2 regions of the uncultured Paenalcaligenes sp. genome follow, and region 2 is predicted to be linked to the other one. Evidence: predicted binding sites of a transcription regulator. Region 2 holds the regulator's gene; the other holds the start of a gene.
The links. Region 2 encodes LexA, which represses DNA repair genes until DNA is damaged. Its sites were predicted from a motif close to ACTGTATNNNNATACAGT; they were not measured.
Positions count from the first base shown of each region.

Region 1: the regulator LexA is predicted to act here: its motif matches at 7,532-7,549, upstream of recA (recombinase RecA).

Region 1 is NZ_CANRIC010000010.1:1,547-17,548, reverse strand. Features, by position in the region: gene Q0Z62_RS03630 (pyruvate, water dikinase regulatory protein) at 7-840, shown strand; gene Q0Z62_RS03625 (DMT family transporter) at 897-1,814, opposite strand; gene sucD (succinate--CoA ligase subunit alpha) at 1,892-2,773, opposite strand; gene sucC (ADP-forming succinate--CoA ligase subunit beta) at 2,792-3,952, opposite strand; gene Q0Z62_RS03610 (DUF2889 domain-containing protein) at 4,028-4,591, opposite strand; gene Q0Z62_RS03605 (LysR family transcriptional regulator) at 4,955-5,872, shown strand; gene recX (recombination regulator RecX) at 5,846-6,385, opposite strand; gene recA (recombinase RecA) at 6,388-7,470, opposite strand; gene Q0Z62_RS03590 (recombination-associated protein RdgC) at 7,730-8,626, shown strand; gene Q0Z62_RS03585 (Crp/Fnr family transcriptional regulator) at 8,642-9,331, opposite strand; gene hemN (oxygen-independent coproporphyrinogen III oxidase) at 9,344-10,744, opposite strand; gene Q0Z62_RS03575 (monovalent cation/H+ antiporter subunit A) at 10,933-13,851, shown strand; gene Q0Z62_RS03570 (Na+/H+ antiporter subunit C) at 13,851-14,195, shown strand; gene Q0Z62_RS03565 (monovalent cation/H+ antiporter subunit D) at 14,195-15,811, shown strand; gene Q0Z62_RS03560 (Na+/H+ antiporter subunit E) at 15,808-16,002, shown strand, end outside.
Region 2 is NZ_CANRIC010000015.1:20,326-36,327, reverse strand. Features, by position in the region: gene Q0Z62_RS04815 (methyl-accepting chemotaxis protein) at 1-807, shown strand, start outside; one part of gene prfB (peptide chain release factor 2) at 926-1,006, shown strand; one part of gene prfB (peptide chain release factor 2) at 1,008-2,030, shown strand; gene Q0Z62_RS04805 (SDR family NAD(P)-dependent oxidoreductase) at 2,034-2,783, shown strand; gene lysS (lysine--tRNA ligase) at 2,795-4,312, shown strand; gene iscA (iron-sulfur cluster assembly protein IscA) at 4,387-4,710, opposite strand; gene Q0Z62_RS04790 (iron-sulfur cluster assembly scaffold protein) at 4,720-5,112, opposite strand; gene Q0Z62_RS04785 (IscS subfamily cysteine desulfurase) at 5,123-6,316, opposite strand; gene Q0Z62_RS04780 (Fe-S cluster assembly transcription factor) at 6,340-6,843, opposite strand; gene uvrB (excinuclease ABC subunit UvrB) at 7,036-9,063, opposite strand; gene Q0Z62_RS04770 (amino acid aminotransferase) at 9,137-10,339, shown strand; gene lexA (transcriptional repressor LexA) at 10,460-11,074, shown strand; gene lon (endopeptidase La) at 11,155-13,590, opposite strand; gene clpX (ATP-dependent Clp protease ATP-binding subunit ClpX) at 13,743-15,026, opposite strand; gene clpP (ATP-dependent Clp endopeptidase proteolytic subunit ClpP) at 15,126-15,785, opposite strand; gene tig (trigger factor) at 15,785-16,002, opposite strand, start outside.

The DNA.
Region 1 (16,002 bases), on a different contig from region 2:
TTAAATATGACAAATTCCCCTATAGATCGTACTGTCTTCGTGGTTTCAGACAGCACTGGCATTACCGCTGAAACCTTTAGCCATTCGGTTTTATCACAATTTCAACAATTTAAGTTCCAAGCTGTACGCGTCCCCTTCATTGATACCATTGAAAAAGCACATGATGTGGCTGGCCGTATCAATCGCTGCTTTGATGAAACGGGTGAGAAACCGTTGGTATTTAGCACGCTTGTAGATCCAAAAATGGCACGCATTATTGGCGCAGCCAACTGCATCTTTATGGACTTATTTGGCAGTTTCGTGCGCCATATAGAACGTGCTCTAGGGACTAAGTCTGATCGCTCTGTGGGTAGATCTCACAGCAACGTCATGTCTAAACAATATAGCAATCGCATCGAGGCCATTAACTTCAGTTTAGCTCACGATGACGGTCAGCTTATTAATGGCTTAGAGCAAGCTGACGTTATTTTAGTGGGGGTATCTCGTTGTGGCAAAACCCCAACAAGTCTCTATCTTGCGATGCAATACGGGGTTAAGGCTGCCAATTACCCCTTGATTCCAGATGACTTTGAGCGTGGTGCTCTACCTCTATCATTAGTGCCTTATCGTAAAAAACTATTTGGCTTATCTATTCATCCAGATCGTCTAGCAGAAGTACGCAACGAACGACGCCCCAACAGTACCTATGCCTCATTAAAACAATGTATTAATGAGGTAGCAGAGGCTGAGCGTCTAATGCGCTTAGAGAACATCTCCTGGCTTTCTACCACCACTAAATCCATTGAGGAAATTTCCACCAAAATCCTCGAAGAGGTGGGTTTAAATCAACGAATTTATTAAGACTTTTTAAAAAAGCCTGCTAGATATGGATAAGGACTCACATTTAGCAGGCCTTTTTATTTCTTCTTAAAAAACCACTCCTGACCACTCACTAATAAAATACCCACCACCACACACAGCGCACCAATCACAAAGCTTTGGTCTATTTTCTCGTTTAATAACCACACCCCTAGAATCACACCAAACAAGGGGGACATAAAAGACAAAACGCCTAAACGAGATGCCAGATAGTGACGTAAGAGCCAAAACCAAATCAATAAACTCACAAAAGACACCAAGACAACCTGAAATATCAGACTGCCCACCAAACGGGTAGACCAATGGATATCTGTTTGCCCCATTCCCATTGCCCCCACACCTAAAATCACAAAAGCCGCAATCAATTGATAAAATAATGTCTCTGTGGCCGTGGCATTTTTGAGTCGTGAGCCTCGCACTACCACTGTAGTCGCTCCCCAAAACATCCCCCCTAAAATCGCCAAGGCATCGCCTAGCAACATATTTGGGCTCTCAAGGGTGTTGTATGTGCCATCCCTGCCTAAAAAGCTAATGGCAATACCAGAAAAAGCCACAATGATCCCTAACCACTGCAAGCGATTTAATCGCTCTTCTGGCGAGAAAAAATGCAGACCCAAGGCTGCAAACAAAGGCGCACTATAGAGGAAGATAGACACATGCGACGCTGTGGTATAACGCAAGGCCTCTCCTAAAAGAAAAAACTCTCCTGCAAATAAAGCACCTACCAATAGACCAGGCTTCCACGCTCCAGCAACCGTAAATACGGGCATTTTTCGCCATCGCACCAGTAAATATGTCAACACCGCCGCCCCACCTGAGCGAAGTGCTATTTGTAGAGTAGGCGCCATATCAGCGGCTGTATATTTCAAAACAATTTGAGCCAAAGACCAGGTGAGGCAAAGCAGCACCATCAAGGTGGTGGCTTGTAAATCTAAAGCACGTCGTGTCATATCCATAAGTTGTCTCTGTTTATTTTTTATGTAGACACAAAAAACCCCGCCTAAGCGGGGTTCTGCGCGTCCTACTTCATCAATTATAGAATTGATTTCAGCAATTTACCCATTTCGGAAGGATCACGTGTGGTTTTGATACCGCACGCTTCCATAACTGCCATTTTTGCATCCGCAGTGTCATCGCCACCCGAAATCAATGCGCCAGCATGGCCCATGCGTTTTCCGGGAGGCGCTGTTACACCAGCGATAAAGCCAACGATGGGTTTAGTCATGTTGTCTTTAGCCCAAAGTGCAGCGTTTACCTCGTCAGGACCGCCAATCTCACCGATCATGATAACAGCATCTGTATCCGGATCATCATTGAACATTTTCAATACGTCAATGTGTTTTAGACCATTGATAGGATCGCCACCAATACCTACAGCAGCAGACTGACCTAAGCCCAACTCAGTTAACTGAGCAACAGCTTCGTAAGTCAATGTACCTGAACGGCTAACCACACCAATACGACCTTTACGGTGAATATGACCAGGCATAATACCGATTTTGATTTCGTCAGGAACAATTAAACCTGGGCAGTTAGGGCCTAACAGCAAAGTTTTTTTGTTTTCTTCACGCATACGATTGCGTAATTCCAACATATCACGTACAGGGATACCTTCAGTGATACAAATAACGAGATCTAGATCTGCTTCGACGGCTTCCCAGATAGCAGCGGCTGCGCCTGCTGGGGGTACATAAATAACAGAAACGGTTGCGCCTGTTGCATCACGAGCTTCTTTAACGGAAGCGTAGATAGGCACACCTTCAAAGTCCTCTCCGGCACGTTTTGGGTTTACACCCGCTACGAAAGCCTGCATCCCATTACCGTATTCACGGCACATACGAGTGTGAAACTGACCGGTTTTACCAGTAATACCCTGTGTAATAACCTTAGTATCTTTGTTAATCAGAATTGACATGTAAAAAATCCTTTCCGGTTATTTAGCGGCGGCAACCACTTTGGTTGCGGCTTCGGCCATGGTGTCTGCACTAATGATAGGTAGACCCGAATCAGCTAGCATTTGTTTACCTAGCTCTTCGTTAGTCCCTTTCATGCGAACAACCAAAGGTACGTCTAGATTCACTGCTTTACACGCAGCAATCACGCCCTCGGCAATCACGTCACAACGCATAATGCCACCGAAAATATTAACCAAAATGGCTTTCACATCATCATTTTTCAACATGATTTTGAATGCTTCGGTTACTTTTTCAGCTGTAGCACCACCACCCACGTCTAAGAAGTTAGCTGGCTCACCACCAAATAGCTTGATGGTATCCATTGTTGCCATAGCTAGACCCGCTCCGTTCACTAGACATGCGATATTACCGTCTAGTTGAATATAAGCTAAATCGAACTTACTGGCTTCGACTTCGGCAGGATCTTCTTCGTCTAAGTCACGGAACTCAACCACGTCTGCTTGACGGTACAAAGCGTTCGTGTCGAAGTTGAACTTCGCATCCAACGCCATAATGTCGCCAGAACCAGTCAAGATCAATGGGTTAATTTCAGCCAATGAAGCATCTGTATCCCAGTATACTTGGTACAGTTTTTGTAACTGATCAGCGGCCTGAGCTTGGGAAGCCTCAGGGATACCAATACCAGCAGCTAAACCAATGGCTTGCTCGGTTGTTAGACCAACTTTAGGATCTACAAAGGCTTTTAGGATTTTTTCTGGGTTGGACTCGGCGACCTCTTCGATCTCCATACCACCTTCAGCAGAAGCCATCACACAAATACGCTGAGACTCACGATCAGTCACAATACCTACGTAGTATTCTTTTTTAATATCCGCGCCATCTTCGATAAGCAAACGACGAACCTTTTGACCTTCAGGGCCAGTTTGGTGCGTAATTAATTGCATACCTAGGATTTCAGTAGCGAGTTGTTTTACTTCGTCCATAGAACGAGCTAATTTAACCCCACCACCCATACCACGACCACCGGCATGAATTTGCGCTTTAACAACCCATACTGGGCCCCCTAGCTTTTCGGCCGCTGCAACTGCTTCATCGACGGAAAACGCAGGAATGCCTTCTGGCACTGCTACACCGTACTTTCTTAACAGTGCTTTGCCCTGATATTCATGAATTTTCATTTAGTACCTGTCAGTCTAAGAACACATTAAAAAAATTGCCTATTTGTATACCATTACAAATTGGCAAAACTCGTATTACTGCGTTGAGTCGGGTTTCTCGTACCACTTAGGGTAGTAAACCCGCACAATCTCACCATCAGCACGTAAGGCATGGCAACCATCAATATGAAATGGCCGTGTGGTTTGCTCATGGGCTGCTTTTACACGATTTAATCGAGTAGCAATCCCCTGTATAGCCGCTGTAGGCAATACGTTGGTCAGTTCAGTGACATGCGTACAGCCCTGCCTACCTGCCAACCGGGTGCGTACATCATGCCTAAAACCACGTAATAGGTTTAGCCCTACCAATTGTTGATAGCTGTCAGCGATGGTGTTGCAGATTTTATAAGGTGCCGCGTCATAATCTACGCCTGCATCAATAATAGTGTAAGTACTATCAATAGTAATACGTATTAGCATTTGATGCACAGGCTGACCTGCGGGATGCTCGCCGCCCTCAAAGAGGGGGAAATCATAGGCTTTGGTGTCAATCAGTTGTGCGTCTAAGTCCCAGAGACCATCTTCACGCTCAAATACCTCTACGGTAATGGCGCGCTTATGTAGTGGCGTACGCGCTACCGTCTTTTTCGACAAGGACATAAAAATACACCTAAACAAATAGCCAATAATAAAACGCTCTAAGTATAACGCACCTACAGTATTGCACAGCAATTTTCCCACCTATGTCAGCAAGCTGTAAGCAAAAAAGCAGGAATCAAGGAAAAAGCGCCTAGTGCTGAAAAGAAACGAGGCTAAATAACGAGTTATCGAGGAGCGATACGAGGTTTCCCCTGCCTAGAACAGGCAGCATAAATCATGAGAAATCATCATATAGGTAAAACCCATAAGCTAATAGTAAAATGACATATAAGTAGAGTAGATAAAAGATTATGCTGACTAAGGTTTAAAATAAAAATCAAGCACCATAATTAAAAATGAAAATTACTCACACAATATACGACTATGTTAGAAATTCGACACTTAGAGACGTTAAGCGCCATCCGAGCCACAGGCAGCTTACAGGACGCAGCTGAAACCCTGCACGTCACTCAATCGGCTCTGTCCCATCAACTACGAGATTTAGAAATCCGCCTAAACGTACAATTACTCAATCGACGCACACGCCCTGCTCGACTGACTACGGCGGCATTACGTATCCTGACCCTAGCTGATGATATTTTGCCAAAAATTAAAGCCACTGAACGTGAGCTTGAACGTCTTGCAGCCGGCCACACTGGCCGCCTCTATCTAGCCATAGATTGCCACTCTTGCTTTCAATGGCTAATGCCCGCCTTAGACGAGTTTCGGGTCAGCTGGCCAGATGTCAGTCTAGATTTGTCTGCGGCCTTTTCTTTTGCACCGTTGCCAGCATTATTACGGGGCGATCTAGATATGGTGATTACCTCTGATCCACAGGAAATGCCGGGAATTGATTACACCCCTTTATTTCGCTATGAGCTGGTTCTTGCTATGGCTGCTAAACACCCCTTGGCCTCTAATCATCACATAGAAGCAAGCCAATTAGCAGATCAAACCCTTATTACCTACCCGGTTGAAAAGCAGCGTTTAGATATTTTTACTCAATTTTTAGACCCTGCTGATGTGGAGCCCGCCGAAGTAAGAAAAGCAGAGCTCACTCCTATTATTATGCAACTGGTAGCTAGCCTAAGAGGTGTGGCAGCACTACCTAACTGGGCCTTGAGTGAATATCAGCATAGCGGCTGGCTACGCACCGCCAAATTAGGAGAGCAAGGGATATGGCGCACACTTTATGCCGCCAGTCGCACCGAGGATATGGATGCCGATTACATCACCGCTTTTTTGACTCAGGCCAGAAGCACCTGTTTTAGTCATTTAAAGGGAATCATTGAGGCGATCTAGTATTCGACGTAAGAGGTCGGGACTAAACCCCCGACTAGCCATAAATCGATACTGCTTTGCGTACGCTTTCTGGTCTGCGGGCGCAGAGCCAAATTTACGCTGCCATACCTCTAGGGCGCGATCATATTCCGTGTCTTGGAGTTGCTCTAAGACAGTAGAAATATGTTCATCAGGCACCCCATTTTGACGCAATTCTTGTAGAACTCGACGTGCACCAAATTTATAGGCTCGACGATTTACTAAACTATGAGCAAATCGCTCATCAGAGAGCCAATTTTCTTTTTCTAAGTCTGTGAGTAAGGCGTCTATTTCGGACTCGGACTCGCAGTGACGTTGTAGCTTGCGTTTTAGTTCCGCACGGGAGTGCTCGCGCCTGGACAAAAAGTCCACAGCGCGAGCCTTTAGCGAAGGGCCACGACGCACCGTTGGCGCCGTAAACCCTGCATCCGTTTCTAGACTTTCAAATTCCAGCTGCTCGAATTCCTCATCGGCATCAAAACTGAAATCATGCATAACTATTTGTCTTCGGCCTCTGGTGCCTTCGTAGCGGCTGGAGCAGGAGCATCTTCGACGGCGGCTAAAGCCACAATGCCATGATGGGCACGTACTTTATTTTCAATATCACGAGCCATTGCCGGATTTTCTCGTAGGTATTCGCGCGCATTATCTTTGCCCTGACCAATGCGAGTACCCTCGTAGCTATACCAAGCACCTGCCTTATCTACAATACCCGCCTGTACGCCCAAATCTACGATCTCACCCTCTCTGGAGATACCACCACCGTACATAATGTCGAATTCCGCCTGCTTGAAAGGAGGTGCGACTTTATTTTTGACGATTTTGACCCGAGTTTCGTTACCTACGACCTCGTCGCCACGCTTAATCGCCCCAATACGACGTATATCTAAACGAACTGAGGAGTAGAACTTTAGGGCATTACCACCTGTAGTGGTCTCTGGATTACCAAACATCACACCAATTTTCATGCGGATCTGGTTAATAAAGATAACCATACAGTTAGCTCGCTTAATCGTCGCAGTGAGCTTGCGTAGAGCTTGACTCATGAGTCTAGCCTGTAAGCCTGGCAGTGAATCACCCATATCGCCTTCGATTTCGGCCTTTGGGGTTAAAGCGGCCACAGAGTCAACCACAATTAAATCTACGGAACCAGAGCGTACCAGTGCTTCGGTAATCTCTAAGGCCTGTTCCCCTGTGTCTGGTTGAGAAATCAGTAAGTCGCTGAGATTAACCCCCAGTTTTGAAGCGTACTGTACGTCAAGTGCATGCTCTGCATCCACAAAAGCACATGTACCCCCTATTTTTTGCATCTCAGCGATAACTTCGAGGGTTAGTGTGGTTTTACCCGAGGATTCAGGACCATAGACCTCGATCACACGACCACGCGGTAAGCCACCCACACCCAAAGCAATATCCAAACCTAACGAACCGGTAGAACAGACTTGAATATCATGTTCAACTTGATTGTCCCCATAACGCATTACAGAGCCTTTACCAAACTGTTTCTCAATCTGAGTCAGTGCAGCAGCTAAGGCTTTTTCGCGCTCGGCGGCGACGGCTTTATTGCGCTTATCGTCCATGTAAATGTCCTTTGTAGTGATGGGCGCGGCCCATATCTATATCCAATGCAAAATCAATTATACTGTATATAAACACAGATAGCTAATTGCGATAGCATCAACCGCTAAGGTTGTTGTACCAGTGCTATTTTAGCTTAGCTTATTTAAAAGGGTTTAGCTGTATGTATTATTAAGCATAGTTAAACTTATCCCACCCGCTGCACGCCGTAGTCTTTACGCGTACAATCTAGCGGTTCCCTAATCTACTTTTGGCTTCATTATGTGGTTTAAAAATTTACGCTTTTTCCGCCTACACCCTGATTGGTCCATGGATTCTATTGATGAGGATGTCGCCGCACATGCCTTTACGCCTGGAAACAGTCAAGAACCTCTTAGCCTAGGTTGGACCTCGGTACGCGATGAGGCTGACCTAGTCCATCGCATTAATGGTCAAATTTTATTGTGTGCTAAGGCTGAAAAAAAACTGCTGCCTTCGACCGTCATTAACCAAATCGCTCGTGCTCGTGCTAAAGACAAAGAGGCTGAGCAAGGTTATAAAGTTGGCCGCAAGCAAATGAAAGAGCTAAAAGAAGACTTAATTACCGAGCTCTTGCCCCGTGCTTTTAGCATAGAGCGTCAAGTATTTGTTTGGATTGACCCTGAAAACCGATGGTTAGCCGTAGATGCTGCAGCCGCAGCCACAGCAGATGAGATCATGGGCTTACTGGCTAAAACCTTTGAGCTATTTCCCGCCGTACCCGTCTACACAGAGCAATCGCCTTCGGCTGCCATGACAGGCTGGCTCGCTGATTTCAATGCCCCCTACCCCTTTTCTATTGATCAAGATGCGGAGCTACGAGCCAGCGGGGAAAGTCGTTCGGTTGTGCGTTATGCTCGCCACCATCTAGATAGCGATGAAATCCGCAAACACATCACGGACGGTAAACAATGTACGCGTTTAGCGTTGACATGGGCAGATAAGATTTCTTTTGTTTTAACCGATGGTCTAGAAATTAAACGCCTTGCTCCCACCGATCTGTTAACAAATCAACAAGAGCAAAACGCCCAAGACGAAGCTCAAGATTTTGATAGTGCCTTTTTGGTTATGAGTGCTGAATTTAACGGTCTAATCACGGAACTACTAGAAGCTCTGGGTGGCGAGAAAAAGGTCATCTAAAGCCCAATAACCTCTTTAGCGATCATAACCACACAACCCATCCACATCTAACAGCACAATTTGCCGCCCATCTACGGCAATAAAATGTCGGGCAGACAAATCATGTAACACTCTTGAGAAATGCTCTGGCGTTAAATTCAAAGAGGCGGCAATTTGTGCTTTAGGACTATTTAACGTAATTTTTATGCCATTACGCAAGGGTGCGTTTCCTATTAAGTAACAAATAACCCGTTGCGTGCCTGAATGCAAATTCGCAGTCAATACATCGCCTAATACATTATAGAGACGCTCACTCAGTGTGGATATTAAGTTACGCATTAACTCAGGCTGCTGAGCCAATCGCTCAAAAAACAGATTTTTAGCAATTTTTAACACCCTCACCTTCGTCAACGTCAAAGCATCCACTCGATGCGGCGTATTCATTAACATGCAAGCATCCCCGAAACTATCCGCCGCCTTTAAATTTTTTATTTTTTTTGTGACGCCCCCCGGTGAAGAAATCTGCAACTGAACCTGCCCCTCATCAATGATATAGAAACCCGTGTTGTAGTCTCCTCGCTTAAAAATAAGCTCATTAGGCGAAAAATACAAAAAATCCGACTCGGTAAAAAGTCTCTTTAGCTCTGTTTGCCCCCAACCCTGAAACAACGAATGGCTAACCAGACGTTTAGGTGTAAGCAGCACAGCTTCTGACATCGTAGACATAATGGGCTCAATCTAAATTAAACGTGAATAAGTAGCACTGGTTGCTTGGCGTAAATAACGGTCAAATTCCATGCTAATCGCACGTACAAATAAACGCCCCTTTGCTGTTACTTGAATGTGTTCATTATCAACATGCACTAAACCAGCTTGTACGTAAGGAGCTAATGCCTGAATTTCCGTAGCAAAATAAGCCGCCATATCAATGCCATAACGTTGATTAAATAAGGCAAAGTCAACAGGCATACTGCACATTAGCGTCATAATAACGTCACCTCTGAGCACATCATCCTGATCCATCTTATAGCCTCTAAATGTGGCTAATTGATTATCTGCCATGCAAGCACGATATGCTTTTAAAGAGCGTTGATTTTGAATATGAGTGCCTCCTACCTTTCCAATGGCAGAAACACCCAAGCCAATCAAGTCACTATCAGCCCGTGTGGTGTAACCTTGAAAGTTGCGATGCAAGCTATGATCTAAACGTGCCAAATTTAACTCATCATTAGGCAAAGCAAAGTGATCTAAGCCGATGTACTCATAGCCTGCATCTAACAATCGCTGAGCCGCCATCAAAAAAATCTGCAAGCGCTCATCAGCGCTAGGCAAATCGTCAGGATTAATTAATCGCTGCGCTTTAAATCGTTGTGGTAGATGTGCGTAGTTATACAAAGCGATTCGATCTGGACGTAATGCCACTAAACCCTCTACCGTTTGGCTAAAGCTGTTTATGCTCTGTTTAGGCAAACCGTAAATCAAGTCGGTATTAATCGACTCAAACCCCACAGCCCGACTGGCTGCAATAGCCATTTCAACCATCTCTATGGGCTGCACCCGATTAATGGCTTTTTGGACACTCAGGTCAAAATCCTGCACACCAAAGCTCGTGCGGTTAAATCCTAATTCGGCTAAAAATGATAAAGTTTGGGCGGTTACTGTTCGTGGATCAATTTCAATGCCTAACTCGGCGTCTGGCGTAAAATGAAAATGACGCTGAATACCTTTCATTAAGGCTGTTAGCTCCTCCTCTTGCAAAAAAGTGGGCGTTCCGCCTCCTAGATGCAGTTGCCCTGTTAGTCGTTGCTCTCCTAGGTGTGGGTCCAGTAGTCGCAATTCATTTAAAACGGCAGCCACATAACTCTCTGAACGGCTCTGATCTTGAGTAATAATTTTATTGCAAGCACAAAAATAACAAAGCGATGCACAAAAAGGCAGGTGCACATACACCGAATAAGGGGGCGGGCTTACAAGTTGCTGACGATGAGCTAAAGCCGTTATATAATTATCTGCACTAAAATCGTCAATAAAACGATCTGCTGTGGGATACGAGGTATAACGCGGTCCCGAACGATCAAAACGTCGAATCAGATTTTCTGAAATTTGTACCGTATCAATCGGGTCAGCGATGACACTCATAGTTAGCTCCTGCTGCATAAACAATAATATCCTGACAGTAATTATGCCTCTTACTGCAACGCCTCTAATTGATATAGGTCAAGCCCCAAACCAATGACTTTATTAAATTTAGTAGTTTTTTTGCCGCAAATAGCCACAAATGTCGTATTATTAAGGGCTAAATCATCTATTTTGCTACTGAGAGCCTGATGTACCTGCTCATAATCTTAGTGCTACCCTTTATTGGTAGCCTGATCGCCTCCCTACTTCCCGCCTCTCAACGAAAACTTCACGCTTTACTGGCTGGTGCGGTTGCCCTACTGTGCGCGTTTTTTACGTTGGCCTATGCACCAGCGGTATTTAACGGTCAAACCATTCTATTTTCTTCTGAATGGATTCCCGCCTATGGCATTGACTTCACCTTACGCATGGATGGCTTCGCTTGGCTATTTAGCTTAATCGTCAGTGCCATGGGTGCGTTAATTGCCCTTTACGCCCACTATTACCTATCACCCAAAGACCCCGCCCGTCGCTTTTTCGCTTTCTTACAAGCCTTCATGGGTTCCATGCTTGGGGTGGTTATCTCTGGCAATTTGATTCAGCTGGTTGTGTTCTGGGAACTAACCAGTTTGTCGTCCTTTATGCTGATCGCTTATTGGTATCACCGTCGCGATGCACGCCGTGGCGCACGCATGTCCTTAGTTATCACTGGCGGAGGCGGTTTATGCCTATTAGCGGGTGTACTAATGATGGGCCAAGTAGCAGGTAGTTATGATTTAGGCACCGTTTTACAGGCCAGAGAACAAATCCAATCTCACCATTGGTATCCTATTTTATTAGCACTGATTGCGTTGGGGGCTCTGACCAAAAGCGCCCAATTCCCCTTTCATGTCTGGCTACCTAGGGCCATGGCAGCGCCCACTCCGGTTTCCGCTTACCTGCACTCGGCCACTATGGTGAAAATGGGCGTGTTTTTATTAGCGCGTTTTTGGCCTGTTATGTCTGGCACGCCAGAATGGATGTGGGTTATCAGTGGGGCAGGTTTAATCTCTTTAACCCTAGGCGCTTATGTGGCGACCTTCCAGCGGGATATGAAAGGGGTATTGGCTTACTCCACCATTAGCCATCTTGGCTTAATTACTCTGCTGCTTGGTCTTAGCACCCCTATGGCATTGGTGGCGGCTGTTTTCCATATTATCAATCACGCCACATTTAAAGCATCGCTATTTATGGCGGCTGGCATTGTAGACCATGAAACTGGCACCAGAAACTTAAATCGCCTATCTGGCTTACGTCACTATATGCCTATCACCGCCACCCTAGCCTGTGTGGCTGCGGCCTCAATGGCAGGTGTTCCATTGCTCAATGGCTTTCTCTCTAAGGAAATGTTCTTTACCGAGACCATGTTTGCCTCAAATGGCGATGTGTTTAGCAAAGCACTGCCTATTATGGCCGTTATCGCCAGTATTTTTAGCGTGGCTTATTCACTGCGCTTTATTTCACAGGTTTTCTTTGGCCCCCCTACCAAAAGTCTGCCCCGTGAACCGCATGAGCCACCTAAGCTAATGCTTATCCCCAGTGCTATTTTGGTTTTCATTTGTTTAATTGTGGGTATATTTCCCTCCTATACCGTTGGCCCTTTATTACATACTGCTGTTTTCTCTATATTAGGTGCTGAAACCCCAGAGTATAGTTTGAACGTCTGGCATGGGTTTAATCTACCACTCATTATGAGTATTATCGCCACGCTTGGTGGCATGATGCTTATTTGGGTCTTAAATCGCTATCGTAAAGGACGCTCAGATCGAGCGCCTCTGATTTATCAAATTAATGGACGCCGCATCTTTGAATGGCTGATGGGCTGGATTGAGGCCGGAGCAGATTTTGTCATTAACTACAGCTACTCTGCGCGCCTACAACGCCAAGTTTTATTAATCATCTTAGCCACGCTAGCCGTTGCTTTATTACCTCTAAGCCGAGGTTCTTGGTTTGCTATAGAACAACTCAGCCCTATCGATCCCTTATTTGCTTTGATGTGGGTTGCAGGGGCGGCTTGCGCCTTGGCTGCCGCCTACTATGCTAAGTTTCATCGGCCTGCCGCACTCCTGCTTTCTGGTGGGGCAGGCTTGGTAACGAGCCTCAGTTATGCCTGGCTCTCCGCCCCAGACTTAGCTCTCACACAATTGGCAGTAGAGGTTGTCACCGTTGTACTGATTCTACTTGGTCTAAGATGGCTACCAAAACGTGTTCCTTTACCAGATGGACTGGGTATTTCACGCGCTAGAGCGCGCTTTCGCCGTACCAGGGACTTGTTGGTTGCAATACTGGGCGGCTCTGGTTTAGCGGCCTTAGCCTTTGCCATGATGACCCGACCTCAACCCGATGGTGTTTCTAGTTTTCTGGTCGAAAAAGCCTTGCCCTTAGGCGGTGGTGCAAACGTGGTAAACGTCATTCTTGTTGATTTCCGTGGTTTTGATACCTTTGGCGAAATTACAGTACTGGGCGTAGTGGCCCTAAGCGTTTACGCATTATTGCGCCGATTCCGTCCTCCGGTTGAAACAGTTGCTGCCCCTCTAACTCGACGTCAAAATCAACAAAATGTCTTGCACACCACCTTTGAAGAGCCCGATCCGAATGCATTATTACCTGAAGGCATTATGAAAATTCCGGCGTTATTGACTCGCCTATTACTTCCAATTGCCGCGTTAATTTCAATTTATTTCTTATTACGAGGCCATAATTTACCGGGGGGCGGATTTGTAGGTGGCTTAATCATGGCTACCGCGATTATCTTGCAATACATGGTTGGTGGCATTGTTTGGGTTGAGTCTAGGCCATTGATTCAACCTCAAACATGGATAGCTCTAGGTATGCTTACCGCTGGAGTCTCAGCCATGCTTGTTTGGTTTTATGCTAAGCCATTTCTTTCCGCTCAAAACTGGGATATAGCGTTGCCTTGGTTAGGCACCATACACACCTCCAGTGCTTTGCTATTTGATATTGGTGTTTACATGCTTGTAGTTGGTTCCACCGTCTTAATGCTAGTCGCTATCGCCCACCAGTCTTTACGCTTCTACCGTAAGTTGCCCTCTATTCAAAAAGCCCTAAAAAACAAACAGGAAGCCTAATGGAAATTATTTTATCGTTAGCCATTGGCATCTTAGCCGGATCGGGAATTTGGCTGGTGCTACGCCCCCGCACCTTTCAATTTATTATGGGTCTCTCGTTACTGTCTTACGCTATTAACCTATTTATTTTTGCGATGGGTCGTATTCGTTTAGGCGCTCCCCCCGTACTCTCCACAGATCTGGGCGCTGACCCGAGTCTATATGCTGACCCACTCCCCCAGGCTTTGGTACTGACAGCAATCGTTATTGGTTTTGCTACCACGGCGTTGTTTCTCGTCGTACTACTGGCTAACCGTGGTTTTACAGGTACAGACCACGTTGATGGCCGCGAGGAGAAAGCCTGATGTGGCAACAACATATTCCCATTTTCCCTATTGCTATTCCGCTCATGACAGCAGCTATCATGCTGCTATTGCGTGATAAACACCGTCGCATCAAACTCAGTTTAGGCATTGTCTCTCTTGCCTTACAGTTTTATGTAGCACTCAGCCTTCTGGGCATGGCTGATGGCTCTATCGAAACGAACTGGCTACATGGGGTTGGCGTTTATTTATTAGGTGACTGGCCTGCCCCTTTTGGAATTGTACTGGTTGTGGATCGCTTAGCGGCCATTATGCTCGTACTCACCAGCATTCTAGCCAGTGCCACTTGGTGGTATGCCACGGCACGCTGGGATCGTTCAGGCGTACACTTCCATCCCTTATTCCAACTGTTAATTATGGGATTAAACGGTGCATTCTTAACAGGCGATCTTTTTAATCTTTTTGTATTTTTTGAGGTGTTTTTGGCAGCCTCTTATGGCTTGATGTTGCATGGCTCAGGCCGTGATCGTGTACGAGCTGGTTTGCACTACATTGCTGTCAACCTCATTTCATCTTTTCTATTATTAATAGCTATTGCGGTTATTTACGGTATTAGTGGTACCTTAAATATGGCAGATTTAGCCCTAAAAGCAGGGCTGTTATCGGGCTCTGACCGTCTGGTCTTTGAAGCCGCAGTTGCTATCTTGGGCGTTGCCTTTTTAATTAAAGCGGCAGCTTGGCCTCTAAACTATTGGCTCATTGATACCTACGCCAATACAAGTGCACCTGTAGCCGGCATGTTTTCCATCATGACTAAAGTGGGGATCTATGCCTTATTGCGCATCGGCTCATTATTACTTCCTACGGGGGCGCCTGCCGCATTTGGGGGCGAGTGGATGTTTCCCGTCGGGATTGCTACCCTTGCCTTTGGCTCTTTCGGCATGCTTGCAGCCCACCAACCAGAACGCATGGCCAGCTACTGCATTATTATTTCCTCAGGTACGTTATTAGCTGCCCTAGGCATGCCAGGCGTTATTTTAACTGGTCCAGCCTTATACTATCTACTTAGTTCCGTTCTGGCTTTAGGTGCTTTTTTCATGCTGCTCGAAATGATTGGTCGAGTCCAAAGTTTTGGGGCTGACTTACTTGCAGTCAGCCAAGAAGCCTTTGATCTTTCTGACCCGGAAAGCGAGGATAGCTCAGATGATGTAGTGGGGATTGCTATTCCTGCGGCGATGGTATTTTTAGGTATGTCCTTTATTGCTTGTGCGCTATTGATTATAGGATTACCCCCACTTTCTGGTTTTGTGGCTAAATTATCTCTATTATCTGCGGCGTTAAAGTCTTCTGGTGCCACAACAAATGCATGGGTGTTAACCGCCGCTGTACTTATCTCTGGCTTTATAGGCATTATGGCGCTGTCTCGTACTGGGATCCGGTTATTTTGGAGCTTTAATGACTTACAAGTCCCTAGACTACGTCTTAACGAGGCTTTACCCGTTGCCAGTCTTATTACTTTATGTGCATTACTCGCCATGCGTGCGGGCCCCATTACCAACTACCTAGAACAAACAGCTGCCTACTTAGATCAACCTAGCAGCTATATCTCCGCCGTATTAGCCCGAGATCCGATTCGCTCGGTAGGAGCTGAGCCATGATAAAAAAACACCTTCGTTTTATTTTCCTGCCATTACTTTTGGCATTCTTATGGATATTATTAAATGGCTTTTCAAAGGGTCAGATCGTCCTTGCCATTTTTTTAGCGGTTTTACTCAGTATCGCTGCTATCCCATTTCGCCCTGTACGCGCCAGTATGCAACACCCTTTTGCTGTCATCAAACTATGGTGG
Region 2 (16,002 bases):
CTACAACAAGCGATGGACGAAGTACAGCGTCGCAGCCATGACATTTACACCGCCTCTCAGCAGTTAGTCATTGGTAATCAAGAATTAAAAAACTTCAGCTCTGAACAAGCCACACACTTAGATCGCACTCGCCTAACGTGTGAGAGCTTAGCTCACACCATTCTCAATGAAACACAGAATGTAGAGTTAGCCACCGAGCTTAGCCAAGAGGCTGCTACACTCAGCTTAAACGGAGCCACTCTTAGTAATAATTTGATGCACACCATGCGCTCTATTCAAAATAGCGCCAAAGAAATGAGTGCCATCACAGAGCTCATCCAAAACATCGCCTTCCAAACCAACATTCTTGCCCTGAACGCCGCCGTAGAGGCTGCACGCGCAGGCACAGAGGGCCGAGGCTTTGCCGTCGTCGCAGCTGAGGTACGTCAATTAGCATTACGCTCTTCACAAGCCTCTCATGATATTGAAACCTTGATCAATAACAGTCTAAAACAAGTCCAACTTGGTAATGACTCGGTCAATCAAACCAGCGCCATGATTCAATCCATACAACAGTCAATCGACAAGGTAAGGCATATCATGCAAGACGTTTCTCACTCATTTAATGAGCAAAAAATCAAAGTGGAAGACGTGACGGTTGCCATGACCACCTTAGATCAAATCACAGCGCAAAACTTGCAAGTGGTGGACTCAGCCGTGCACAGTACACATAGCCAGCTAGAGCATGTTCACGGCCTCAATCAAGTCGTTGCGCTTTTCGAGGCAAAACACCATCGCCCCCTCAACTCCATCTCACATGCCGCATAAATAACGAATAATTGGGCGTTTTTTGTGAAAAAAGTAGGCATTTTCTGTACACAGGTTAAAATTGGCTAAAATCAGTCTAATAAGTCAATGAATCAAACCGCTAATACAGGAATTGCAGATGGAATCAGAACGCCTTAACCAGCTCGAAGCGCAGCTCGATGACTACCTTGAGCGCACAGTAGAACTACGGAGGTATCTTTGACTACGACGAAAAAGCGCATCGCTTATACGTTGTCAACGCCGAGTTTGAAAACCCAAATATTTGGGACGATCATGAACACGCCCAAGAATTAGGCCGTGAGAAAAAAAGCCTAGAAACCGTTGTTCATGGCTTAGATGAAATTGAGCAAAGTCTAAAAGACGCCAAAGAGCTGTTTGAACTTGCCGCAATGGACGATGACGACGACACCATCGCCGCCATTGAGGCCGACTGTGCCACTATTGGCAAACGCATCGAGGAATTTGAATTCCGCCGGATGTTCTCCAACCCAGCCGACAGCTTGAATTGCTTTATGGATATCCAAGCAGGTGCGGGTGGCACAGAGGCCCAAGACTGGGCATCCATGCTTTTGCGTCAATATATCCGCTATGCAGAACACAAAGACTTTAAAGTCGAAGTCCTAGAGCAGTCTGATGGCGAGGTGGCCGGCGTCAAATCCGCCACCATCAAAATCGAAGGCGAATATGCCTATGGTTTATTACGCACCGAAACAGGCGTACACCGCTTGGTTCGCAAAAGCCCCTTTGACTCATCCAATGGTCGTCACACCTCGTTTAGTAGTGTCTTTGTTTATCCAGAGATCGATGACTCTTTCGAGATTGAAGTCAACCCAGCGGATCTGCGTGTAGATACTTACCGAGCCAGCGGCGCAGGTGGACAGCACGTTAACAAAACAGACTCTGCTGTACGCTTAACTCACATGCCTACAGGGATTGTTGTACAGTGTCAGAATGACCGTTCACAACACCGTAACCGCGCTGAAGCCATGCAAATGCTAAAGTCTCGCCTCTATGAGCTCGAGATTCGCCAACGGATGGCAGAGCAACAAAAGCTTGAAGACTCAAAAAGTGATGTGGGCTGGGGCCATCAAATTCGCTCATATGTTTTAGATCAAAGCCGCATCAAGGATTTGCGCACGAACGTTGAGATTTCAAACACACAACGCGTATTAGACGGCGACTTAGATCCTTTCATCCAAGCTAGCCTTAAACAAGGGGTATAACGAATGGAACGACTCATTATTATTAGCGGCGCATCTCGCGGCTTGGGTTTTGCTTTAGCCAAACAGCTGATCAAACCAGATACGTTATTAGTTAGTATTGCACGCAGCAATAATTCTGAGCTAGCCGCCCTTTGCCACCAAGCTAATGCAACATACCACTACATTAACGCTGATTTAGCGCGCCCGCAGGGAACTGAGCTTGCCACCCAGCAACTTAGTGATCTATGCGCCCAACACCAAAACCTAGCGCACTATTATTTAATTAATAACGCTGGCACTGTGGCTCCTATGGCACAGGCCCATCAGCTAGACGACCCAAAAGCAATCGCTCAAGCGCTACAATTAAACATTGGTAGTTTAATGAGCCTAAGCGCTTGCTTTCTCGCTCACACCCCCCCTGAGGCGGATAGACGCATTTTAAACATTTCGTCTGGAGCAGGTCGCGGTGCAGTACCCGGCTGGGGGGTCTATGGTGCCACCAAGGCCGCCGTTGACTATTTCACCCAGACCCTAGCCCTTGAGCAGCCCAATGTACGTAGTGCTGCGCTAGCTCCTGGCGTGATAGATACAGACATGCAAGCCTCTATACGCCAAACAGATAGCGATTATTTTCCGAATCGCGAGCGCTTTATTAGCCTACACCAGAATCAACAACTTGCTTCAGCCACCTATACAGCTGAACAGATTGCCCGTTATCTTACGAACGACGCCTTTGGTCAAAAAACCATTGACGATATTCGCCATTATTTTTAATTGTTAGCCTCATGACTTCTATTACTGAGTCAACCCACGTTGACGAAAACCACCTCATCGCTGAACGCCGAGCAAAACTCACCGCTTTACGCGAACACGGTAACGCCTACCCTAATGACTTTCAGCCTGAGCATCAAGCCGACCAACTCCATACGCTGTACGATGCGATGGACAAAGAAAGCCTAGCCGCTGAGCCCAAACAAGCCCGTGTAGCAGGCCGCATGATGTTAAAACGCGTCATGGGGAAAGCCAGCTTCGCTACCCTACAAGACGGCAGTGGTCGCATTCAAATTTATTTGGATAAAAAAGCGCTTGGCGACGAACTCTACGAACAGTTTAAAACGTGGGATATCGGTGATATTTTAGCTGTTAGTGGCGAGGTATTTAAAACCAATAAGGGCGAGCTTTCCATTCGTGCTACGCAGCTACGTCTACTCACCAAATCACTGCGCCCGTTGCCGGATAAGTTTCATGGTTTATCTGACCAAGAGATTCGCTACCGTCAACGCTATGTTGATTTAATTATGAATGACGAAACTCGTGCTACTTTTTTGGCTCGCAGCAAAGCCATCAACAGCATCCGTCAGCACATGATTGAGGCAAACTTCCTAGAGGTTGAAACACCTATGCTGCACCCCATTCCAGGCGGCGCAGCAGCCAAGCCATTTATCACCCATCACAATGCGCTTGATATGGAAATGTACTTGCGCATCGCCCCAGAGCTGTATTTAAAACGCTTGATCGTAGGGGGTTTCGAGCGTGTGTTCGAGATTAACCGTAACTTCCGCAATGAAGGTGTGAGCCCACGTCACAACCCTGAATTCACCATGATGGAATTCTACGCGGCATACACGGACTACCATTGGTTAATGGACTTCACCGAAAACCTAATTCGCGCAGCCGCAATTGCCGCCAGTGGCTCAGCTCACGTTCAATACCAAGAGCAAGATTTACGTTTAGATCAACCTTTTGATCGCTTAACTATTGTTGAAGCAATCCAAAAATATTTCCCTAACTACACAACAGAACAGCTCAATGACATTGCGTTTCTACGTGAAGAACTAAAACGCAAAAAAGTGGACATTGATGCTCCCGCATTTATGCATGCTGGTGTAGGCGCATTACAATTAGCGTTGTTTGAGGAAACCGCAGAGTCCAAACTATGGCATCCTACATTTATTGTGGATTATCCTGTTGAGGTATCCCCGTTAGCTCGCGCTTCTGATCATGACACGGCTATTACGGAACGCTTTGAACTCTTCATCACAGGCAGAGAAATAGCAAACGGCTTTTCTGAGCTAAATGATCCCGAAGACCAAGCCGCTCGTTTCTTAGCCCAAGTTGAAGCCAAAGATGCAGGAGACGAAGAAGCCATGTACTACGATGCCGATTACATTCGCGCCTTAGAGTACGGCATGCCTCCTACGGGTGGTTGTGGTATAGGAATTGACCGCTTAGTTATGCTGCTTACGGATAGCGCTAGCATCCGTGATGTCATTCTATTCCCACACCTACGTCGCGCAGAATAGCAACAAAAACACACAAAGAAGCCCGCTCGTCACACGACAGCGGGCTTTTGCTTTATCAAACTAGCGGTTTTGTTTTACACAGTGAAGGATTCGCCACACCCACATGCCGCTTTCTCATTTGGATTTTTAAATTTAAATCCTGAGTTTAATCCTTCGCGCGTGTAATCTAGCTGCGTACCATCTACAAAAGGCAAACTGCGAGGATCTACAAAGACAGTAATCCCTTGGTCTTTGAAAACGTGATCCGTATCATTGCTTTCATCGACAAAATCCACCTGATACGCCATACCTGAACAACCTGTTAAACGCACACCCAAACGCAAACCAATACCAGATCCTCGTTTAGCCATGTGCTTAGTAATGTGTTCAGCCGCTTGAGCCGTCAATGTTATAGACATAAAAACCTCTCAATCAATAGGATTGGCGAGCTGCCAATCTGTAGTCATTTTTTCTAGGGCCTCTGCTGCCAACCAAGTGCAATGCATCTTTACCATTGGCAAATCCAGTTCAGCCCCTAAGTCCTGAGTATTAAATGATTGTACCTGCTTTAAGCTTAAACCAATTAACCGTTCGCACAGCAAGTCTGCCACAGCAATACATGCACCACAGCCGTAGACCTTAAACTGCGCCGCATCAATCTGCTGCGTAGCCAAATTCACAGCCACCAGCACGGATAACACCACCCCTTGTTGCTGAGCCCCTACCGTCGCCATATAACCTATATGGTCGGCATCAACCGAAATATCCCCCGCAAAGTGGGGCTGCATAAAACGTTGATTAATAGCAGTTGAATAAGCCATGATTCTTTTCCTACGCTATTAAGGTATTTGTTTGACTATCCCACACTGGGGAAAGTTCACGCAATCGTCGTACTTGGGTAATAATTTCGTCCAAAGCCACATCAATATCGGCTTCAGTTGTTTGTCGCCCCAAACTAATTCGCAAAGCACTATGTGCTAATTGAGGCTCTCTGCCTATTGCCGTCAACACATACGAAGGCTCCAGACTGGCCGATGAACACGCAGATCCACTAGATACTGCCAAGCGCTGCAAAGACATCATTAAAGCCTCACCCTCTATGCCGGCAAAACTGATATTTAAATTGTAGGGAACGCGGTGTTCTGCTGAACCATTTAAATAAAGAGCAGGCAACGCCTCTGTCAGCCCTGCCCAAAGGCGTTGCTGCAACTGCGTAACACGGGCTGTTTCTGTTAACTGTTCAGACTGAGCCAAAGCAAAAGCAGCACCCATTCCTACTATCTGATGTGTCGCTAATGTGCCTGACCGATATCCTCTTTCGTGTCCACCACCATGAATCTGCGCGGCCAAACGTACACGTGGCTTACGACGCACATAAAGCGCCCCTATCCCTTTAGGTGCGTATACCTTATGGCCGGAAAACGACATTAAGTCCACAGGAATGCGATCTATATGTAAATCGACTTTAGCCACCGCCTGTGCCGCATCCACATGAAACAACACATCATGTTCAACGCATAAGGCAGCAATCCCAGCCAAATCCTGCACCACACCGATTTCATTATTCACCGCCATAACTGAAACCAATGTGGTATCAGGGCGCAATGCCGCACGTAACTGCTCAATGGAGATCAAACCTTCGGCATTGACAGGCAAATAAGTCACCTCAAAACCTTGGGTTTGCAAATAAGCAAAGGTATCCAATACCGCCTTGTGTTCGGTATTGACCGTAATAAGATGCTTACCTTTGTCCGCATAGGCCAATGCAGCCCCTTTAATCGCTAAGTTATTGGACTCAGTCGCCCCCGACGTCCAAACGATTTCTTTGGGGTGAGCCCCAATAACGGCTGCAACCTGCGCTCTAGCCTTTTCTACGGCCTCTTCGGCATCCCAACCATACGCATGTGTATTTGATGCGGGATTCCCAAAATGAGTCGTCAGCCAGGGCATCATTTGTTCTAGCACACGCGGATCGATGGGGGTCGTCGCCGCGCAATCCAAATAAACTGGATAAGAAGTAGGCAAAATAAACTCCAAACCTATAAAATTTAGCAGGTAGCCTGCTGCGGTGTAATGCGATGCGTAGTACGTTTTGTACCTTGCTGTTGACGTACCGATTCCTCAAGCTGACGCATACGCTGCTGATCTACTAAATCCTGCAAAGACACAGAATCCAAATAGTCCACCATTTTACGACTTAATGTGGCCCAAAGTTCATGTGTCATGCATTGAATGCGATTACCGTCCCCATCGACCTCACAGTCCCCTTTACCACCACACTTGGTTGCATCTAAGGGCTCATCCACGGCAAAAATAATATCAGCGACAGTAATATGGCGTGCCAAGCGAGCTAGACTATAGCCCCCTCCCGGCCCCCGCGTACTATCAACCAGTTCATGACGACGCAAGCGACCAAACAACTGCTCTAAATATGACAAGGATATGCTTTGGCGTTCACTGATTTTAGCCAACGTTACTGGGCCACTATGCTGGCGCAGCGCCAAATCTATCATTGCCGTGACAGCAAAACGTCCTTTAGTGGTTAAACGCATAATTAAGTCCTTGAAATAATTGACTTGAAGCGGGAAATAAAAGCAATTCATACCCGACCAATTTGGTACAGTATAGCAAATACCCATTAAAAGAGTAAGGTATTCAACGATTTTTTGCGAGTTCTATTATATGTACCACGGTAAAAAGCCGGCATAAAGCCGGCTTACAAATCAATCATCCTCAGACGCGAATTAACTCAATAACGCTTGCTCTTTCAGGCGACGCAATTGATCTCTGGTGTGAGCAGCTGCCTCGAACTCAAGGTTTTTCGCTTGATCCAACATCTGTTTCTCTAAGCGCTTTAACTCTCGAGCTAATGTCTTCTCATCACGCAGCAGATCCAAAGGTAAGGTTTCTAGACTCGCTACAGGTGCCTGATGCGGCGCAATCACACCATCGATTAAGTCACGCACCGCCTTATTCACACCACGCGCTGTAATCCCATGATCCACATTAAATTGCAGTTGTTTTTCCCTACGGCGCTCTGTTTCATCCATCGCTTTACGCATCGAGTCCGTAATACGATCCGCATACAAAATAGCATGGCCATGCAGATTTCGAGCAGCCCGGCCTATGGTTTGAATCAAGCTACGTTCTGATCGCAGAAAACCCTCTTTATCGGCATCAAGAATTGCGACTAATGACACCTCAGGAATATCCAAGCCTTCGCGCAATAAGTTAATTCCCACCAGTACATCAAACACACCTAGCCGTAAGTCTCGAATTATTTCTACTCGTTCTACCGTATCAATATCTGAGTGCAAATAACGCACTTTCACCCCATGCTCGGCTAAAAACGCACTTAAATCCTCAGACATTTGCTTTGTTAATGTAGTGATGAGCACGCGCTCTTTCAATGCAACGCGTTTGGCGATTTCCCCGAGCACATCATCCACCTGCGTTGCAGCAGGACGAATTTCGACCTCGGGGTCCACCAACCCAGTGGGGCGTACCAACTGCTCTACAACCTGATCCGCATGCTCATTCTCATACGCAGCCGGGGTGGCTGATACAAAGACGGTTTGCGGCATACGTTGCTCAAACTCATCCATTTTTAACGGTCGATTATCTAAAGCTGAAGGTAGCCTAAAACCGAATTGCACTAGCGTCTCTTTACGCGACCGATCCCCTTTATACATCCCCCCTATCTGCCCTATCGTGACATGACTTTCATCAATGAACATAATGGCATTTTTAGGTAAATAATCAATTAATGTAGGAGGAGGATCCCCCTCTTGGGCCCCTGACAAGTGCCGAGAATAATTCTCAATCCCCTTGCAAAAACCTAATTCATACATCATTTCTAAGTCAAAACGCGTACGTTGCTCTAGACGCTGAGCCTCTACTAACATGCCCTGAGAGGTTAAATATGCCAAACGTTCTTTTAGCTCTGCTTTAATGCCATCAATCGCTCGTAACACCGTCTCTCTAGGCGTCACAAAATGAGAGCCCGGATACACCGTAAAACGAGGCAGCTCTTGCTGAACTTTGCCCGTCAAGGGATCAAATAACGCCAACCCCTCGATCTCATCATCAAACATCGTGATGCGTATAGCTAATTCCGCGTTTTCCGCAGGAAAGACATCTACAATCTCACCGCGGGCCCTAAACATACCCCGCTCAAAATCCGTATCATTACGCTCATACTGCATCGCCACCAATCGAGCTAATAGCTCTTGACGACCTATTTCATCTCCCACTCGCAACGTCAGCACCATCGCATGATAGTCCGCAGGGTTACCTATCCCATAGATACATGAAACTGAGCCCACTATGATCGTATCTGGACGCTCTAGGAGGCTTTTGGTTGCTGACAGCCTCATCTGCTCGATGTGCTCATTAATCGACGAGTCTTTTTCAATAAATAAATCACGCGATGGCACATAGGCTTCCGGCTGATAATAATCGTAATAAGAAACGAAATACTCCACCGCATTTTTTGGAAAGAATTCCCGCATTTCGGCATATAGCTGTGCCGCTAATGTTTTATTAGGTGCTAGTACTATCGCTGGGCGTCCGCTCTGTGCGATGAGGTTTGCCATCGTAAAGGTTTTACCGGAACCCGTTACGCCCAACAAGGTTTGGTACATTAATCCATCATCCAAACCCTCTTTCAGCTGCACAATCGCATTTGGCTGATCCCCTGCTGGCGGATAAGGCTGAAACAATTGAAAAGGACTATTCGGATATTGTACAAATTGCGGTGTAAAGGTTTGCATACTGGTCCCAAATTAGTAGATACTTCTATTATCACATTATTTTTTGGGCTTTTGCCCTACCAAGCTTCCCGTTATGACATCCCTCTTTCAAAGCGTGCCCCAAGCTCCACGCGATCCGATTCTTGGGCTCAATGAACAATTCAACACAGATAGCCGTGACCATAAGGTCAACTTAGGCGTAGGTGTCTACTACGATGAGCAAGGCCGCATGCCTTTGCTCAATAGCGTCAAACACGTAGAACAACGTCTAGCCGATCAAGCCAGCGCCCGTGGTTACTTACCCATAGATGGCATCGTCTCCTATAACAAAGGGGCCCAACAATTGCTCCTTGGCGCTGACTCTGCTGTCCTTGCCCAAGACCGCGCTGTGACCATTCAAAGTCTAGGCGGAACAGGTGCTCTTAAAATTGGGGCTGATTTTTTAAAAACTATTGTGCCCAATGCAACTGTTGCTATCAGCAACCCTAGCTGGGAAAACCATCGCGCTCTATTCGAAAAAGCAGGCTTTGAGGTCGTAGACTACCCTTACTACGACGCGCAAACCAAAGGCTTCGACCTACCGGGCATGCTGCAGTTTTTAGAACAATTACCCAATCAAAGTATTATTGTTTTACATGCTTGCTGCCATAACCCAACAGGGATTGATCCTACTTTCGAGCAATGGCTACAAATTGCGGATGTCATCACCGCCAAACAACACATTCCATTTATGGATATTGCCTATCAGGGCTTTGGCGCTGGCCTAGAGCCTGATGCGGCAGCAGTACGGATGTTTACCGAGCGTCAAATACCGATGCTAATCAGCTCGTCTTTTTCTAAGTCTTTTGCCTTATATGGTGAGCGCGTGGGTGCATTAACTGTCATCACCACTGACTCAGAGCAAAGCCCAAAAGTGCTTAGTCAACTAAAACGATTAGCTCGAACCAACTACTCAAACCCGCCAACCCACGGGGCAAAGATCATTAGCTGTATTTTTAATGATGCAGAGCTACTGCAGCAATGGAAAGACGAACTGGCCCAAATGCGCCAACGTATCAAAGCCATGCGAGAACAATTAGTCATAAAACTAAAAGAGCATGGCGTAGCACAAAACATGGATTTTGTTCTTACTCAAAATGGCATGTTTTCTTACTCGGGTCTCACTCAAGCCCAAGTTCAACAACTACGAGACGAAGACGCGATTTATATTTTAGACACGGGCCGGATCTGTGTAGCCGCCTTAAACCCACACAACATGGATACCGTAGCCGCAGCTATTGCACGCGTTTTGCGTTAAATTCTGCACTAACAGCACCCAAATCAAGGCAAATCACGCTTTAATGCTGGTTTGCCTTGATTTTTATAGTTTTTTAGTTGACAATAAAACTGTATATAACTCCAGTTAAATGGGTGCGCCGTGAAACTTACTACCCGTCAACAACAAATTTTTGACTTAATCCGTACGGAAATCCAACGTACCGGATTCCCTCCTACTCGCGCTGAGATCGCTACAACCTTTGGCTTCAAATCGGCCAATGCCGCAGAAGACCATCTCAAAGCCTTAGCCCGAAAAGGTGCCATTGAACTCATCGCTGGCACATCACGTGGCATACGTCTGTTAATTGACACGCCCACAACACCTCAGCCCACCTTACCTATCATTGGTCGGGTTGCGGCGGGTAGCCCCATTCTGGCCACTGAACACATTGAGCGAGAAATTGGTGTAGAGCCCACCTTATTTAGCCAATCACCCGATTACCTCTTACGAGTTCGGGGACTAAGTATGCGTGATATCGGTATCCTCGAAGGCGATCTATTAGCCGTCAAAAAAACAACAGAAGCCCATAACGGCCAAATTGTTGTAGCGCGTATTGGTGATGAAGTCACTGTAAAACGCCTCCAAAAAGACGGTAAAAAAATCTCTCTACTCCCTGAAAACCCAGACTTTGAGCCAATAGTGATTCAACCTGAAGATGACTTTAGCCTCGAAGGTATTGCCGTCGGTTTAATTCGCGATCAACGTTTTAACTAAAGACCTAACTCCCACGGTACAACCAAACAAAAAAGCCTCTTAGTTTGACTAGAACTAAGAGGCTTTTAAACAACTACGGATTAATGCTTAGTTAAACCACCTGTAGCATCTGCTACGGGTTTTGCTGCCACAGCCTCTGCAGTAATACGTGCTAATTCCTCATCGGACAAAGGGGTTGTAGGTCGCTCTAGCGCCACCTCTAATACACGATCAATCCAACGCACTGGAATAATCTCCAAAGTGTTTTTGACGTTATCAGGGATGTCAGCCAAATCCTTCACGTTTTGCTCGGGAATCATCACGGTTTTGATACCACCACGTTGAGCAGCTAATAGCTTTTCTTTGAGGCCACCAATTTCCAGCACCTCGCCACGTAGTGTGATCTCACCAGTCATTGCCACATCCGCACGAATAGGAATACCCGTCAAAGAAGACACAATGGCTGTAGTGATTGCAATACCCGCAGAAGGGCCATCTTTAGGCGTAGCACCATCAGGGAAATGAACGTGCAAATCACGTTTTTCAAAGATAGGCGTTGCAATACCCCATTGCTGAGCACGAGCCCGAACCACGGTACGAGCAGCTTCTACCGATTCCTTCATCACGTCACCGATAGACCCGGTGCGTTGAATCAGGCCTTTACCAGGCATGTCAGCAACCTCGATGGTCAATAAATCACCACCGACCTCTGTCCATGCCAAGCCAGTGACTTGACCCACTTTGTTTTCTGTCTCGGCAATACCGTAATCAAAACGTCGTACGCCTAAATAGTCATTTAGGTTTTCGCTGTTGACAACTAGCGTTTGCGCAGCTTGCCCTTTTTCTAGTGTCAAAAACTTATGCACAACCTTGCGGCAAATTTTGCTAATTTCACGCTCGAGAGAGCGTACACCGGCTTCCCGTGTGTAGTAACGCACAATATCACGAATCGCCTCTTCGGTAATATCTAGCTCTCCTGCTTTGACACCATTGTTTTTCATCAACTTAGGGACTAAGTGTTTAAAAGCAATATTGACCTTTTCGTCTTCGGTGTAACCGGATAAACGAATAACCTCCATTCGATCCAGCAAAGCAGGTGGGATGTTAAGCGTATTACTGGTCGCCACGAACATCACATCAGATAAGTCAAAATCAACCTCTAGGTAATGATCCTGAAAGGTGTGGTTTTGCTCTGGGTCCAATACCTCTAGTAAAGCAGAGGATGGATCGCCACGGAAATCCGCGCCCATCTTATCGATTTCATCTAACAAAAACAGGGGATTGCGAACCGCAACCTTGCCCATATTCTGTAAAATTTTACCAGGCATAGAGCCAATATAGGTCCGACGATGGCCTCGAATTTCAGCTTCATCGCGCACACCACCTAATGCCATCCGCACATACTTACGGTTTGTTGCCTTAGCAATAGACTGACCCAGAGAGGTCTTACCCACCCCGGGAGGCCCTACCAAACACAAAATCGGCGCCTTAAGTTTTGACACGCGTTGCTGCACTGCCAAATACTCAATAATGCGTTCTTTGACTTTCTCTAGGCCATGGTGATCTGCGTCCAGCACAGTCTGCGCATTCGTTAATGAGTTATTAATACGACTACGCTTACGCCAAGGCAAACCAATTAGCGTATCTAAATAGTTACGCACCACGGTTGCCTCTGCTGACATAGGAGACATCATTTTTAGCTTTTTCAGCTCGGCTTCGGCTTTTTTCTGCGCGTCCTTAGGCAATTTAGCCTCTTCGATGCGCTGTTCAAGCTCCTCGATCTCAGCACCATCTTCGCCCTCGCCTAATTCCTTTTGAATGGCCTTCACTTGCTCATTCAAGTAGTAATCACGCTGGCTTTTCTCCATCTGTTTTTTTACACGGCCACGAATACGTTTCTCGACCTGCAAAATATCAATTTCAGTCTCTAGCTGAGCTAATAACGATTCTAATCGCTCAATCACAGCGATAGACTCAAGCATTTGCTGTTTTTGCTCAAGCTTCAGTGGCAAATGAGCCGCCACCGTATCAGCCAAACGGCTGGCCTCATCAATGGCACTGAGAGATGTCAGAATTTCTTGAGGAATTTTTTTATTGAGTTTGACATACTGCTCGAATTGAGCGACCACAGCACGACGCAAGGCTTCGGCCTCAGAAGGGGTTTCTGTGGCTTCTTGTACAGCAATAGCCTGACCACTAAAATGCGTCTCGTTATCAATGACCCGATTAATTTTAGCTCTTTCAACGCCCTCTACCAGTACCTTAACCGTACCGTCAGGCAGTTTGAGCATTTGTAAAATCGTTGCCGCACAACCGATTTCATACATATCATCGACTGTGGGTTCATCTTTGCTAGCCGTTTTTTGCGCTACCAACAAAATGGTATTGCCCGACTCCATAGCCAATTCTAAGGCTTTGATGGAGCGTGGACGTCCAACAAATAAAGGAATCACCATATGCGGAAACACCACCACATCGCGTAAAGGCAATAACGGCAGTTCCGTGGGTTCCATGGATAAAATCTGGCTTGCAGACATAGTAATTTCCTTTTAATTACCTATAGACCACAAGGGGAAGCAAGATAGCTCCCCCTTGTGGTTCTAGCTTCTGATCTTACAGATTGAGGCGTTCTTGAGGATTTCAAGTATCTTCAATGCAAAACAGTGCTAATTGGTATGGCGATGATGAATTAAGCCACGGCATTATCAGGCGTCACAGGCGCTGACTGATCCGTCCCATAAACGAGTGTTGGATTTTCTGTCCCTAGCACCGCTTCTTTGGTCAAAACTACTTTAGAGACATTTTCCAACGAAGGAAGCTCATACATCGTTTCAAGCAGTGATTTTTCGACAATAGAACGTAAGCCACGCGCGCCTGTACGACGTTTAATTGCAGCCTGAGCTACCGCCTGAAGCGCTTCGTCTTCAACATCTAGCTCGACGCCTTCGATTTCAAACAGTTTTTGGAACTGTTTGATCAACGCATTGCGAGGTTCAGTCAAAATACGAATCAAAGCCGACTCATCTAGTTCTTGCAATGTCGTGACCACAGGCAAACGGCCCACGATCTCAGGAATCAAACCAAATTTAATCAAATCTTCGGGTTCTACATCAGCAAAAAGCTCACCAACCCCGCGCTCACTTTTTGAGCTAACTTTAGCACCAAAACCGATGCCTGATTTTTCAGTACGGTTTTGAATGACTTTTTCTAGACCATCAAAGGCCCCACCTACAATAAATAAAATATTGGTGGTGTCTACTTGAATAAAGTCTTGATTAGGGTGTTTACGTCCACCCTGCGGAGGCACGGAAGCAACCGTACCTTCGATGATTTTCAATAATGCCTGCTGAACACCCTCTCCGGATACATCACGCGTAATAGATGGGTTATCAGCTTTACGAGAGATCTTATCAATCTCATCAATATAAATAATGGCACGCTGTGCCTTTTCTACATCGTACTCACATGCTTGCAAGAGTTTTTGTACGATATTTTCCACGTCCTCGCCCACATAGCCCGCCTCGGTCAATGTGGTGGCATCTGCCATCACAAAAGGAACCTTCAGCATACGAGCCAATGTCTGAGCTAACAACGTCTTACCTGAGCCAGTAGGACCAATCAACAAAATATTACTTTTGGATAGCTCAACCTCATTATCCCCACCCGTATGTTGAATACGTTTGTAGTGGTTATAAACGGCAACGGCCAAGTTGCGTTTAGGCTGATCTTGCCCAATCACATACTCATCAAGAAACGCTTTGATTTCTTTAGGCGTAGGCAAGCTAGCACCCAGCAGATCTGCTGTAATGTCTTCCTGTCTATCCTCAAGGATCATTTCATTGCAAAGACTAATACACTCATTGCAAATATAAACCGCGCCAGGACCTGAAATGAGCTTGCCTACCTCGGCTTGTGTTTTGTTACAAAAGGAGCAGTGCAAGGCTTTATCATCAGCCGAATGTTTGTCGGACATAAATATATACAGTCAAGTAAAGGTGCGGCACGCCGCAAATGGCAAACGAGGTATGCAACAGAAAGGGAGTAATCCCCCCCTTTTTCTGTTGCAACACCTTTAAATATCGTCTGAGCGATGCATCAGGACTTTGTCAATGAGGCCATACACCACGGCCTCATCGGCGTCCATAAAGCGGTCACGCTCGGTATCCAAACCGATTTGATCAAACGTCTGGCCTGTGTTTTTAGCCAAAATACGATTGAGTCGTTCACGTAGGCTTAAGATTTCTTGAGCCTGAATCTGAATATCCGACGCCTGACCTTGGGCCCCACCCGAAGGCTGGTGGATCATAATACGCGAGTTAGGCAAAGCAAAGCGCTTATCTTTTTGGCCTGCGGCCAATAAAAACGCACCCATGCTAGCAGCCATACCGGTACATAACGTAGAGACTTCGGGCTTAACAAACTGCATCGTGTCATAGATAGCCATACCCGCATACACCGACCCGCCAGGCGAGTTGATGTAGAGCGAGATATCTTTATCTAGATTTTCCGACTCTAGGAATAATAACTGCGCCACAATTAAGTTAGCAGAGTGATCATTTACCGGCCCAACCAAAAAGATAATGCGCTCACGCAATAAGCGTGAATAAATATCATACGAGCGCTCTCCGCGGCCAGACTGCTCAACCACGATAGGAACATAGCCTAAACCCGTAGGGGTTACTGACTGGCCACCGTGCATAGAGGCATAGAAGTCGATAAAACGAGACGACATTAGTTATTTCCCATTAATTGCTCAAATTCGACGTCTTCATCAGAAACCTTAGCTTGGGAAACAATGTGATCAACCACATTGTCTTCTAGCACAATGGCTTCGATTTCAGCGCGACGCTGAGCATCAGATAAGTAGTAGCTGATTACTTGCTCAGGCTGTTCGTAGTTTTGAGCGAACTCTTCAATACGAGCACGAACCTGTTCAGGTGTGGCTTTCA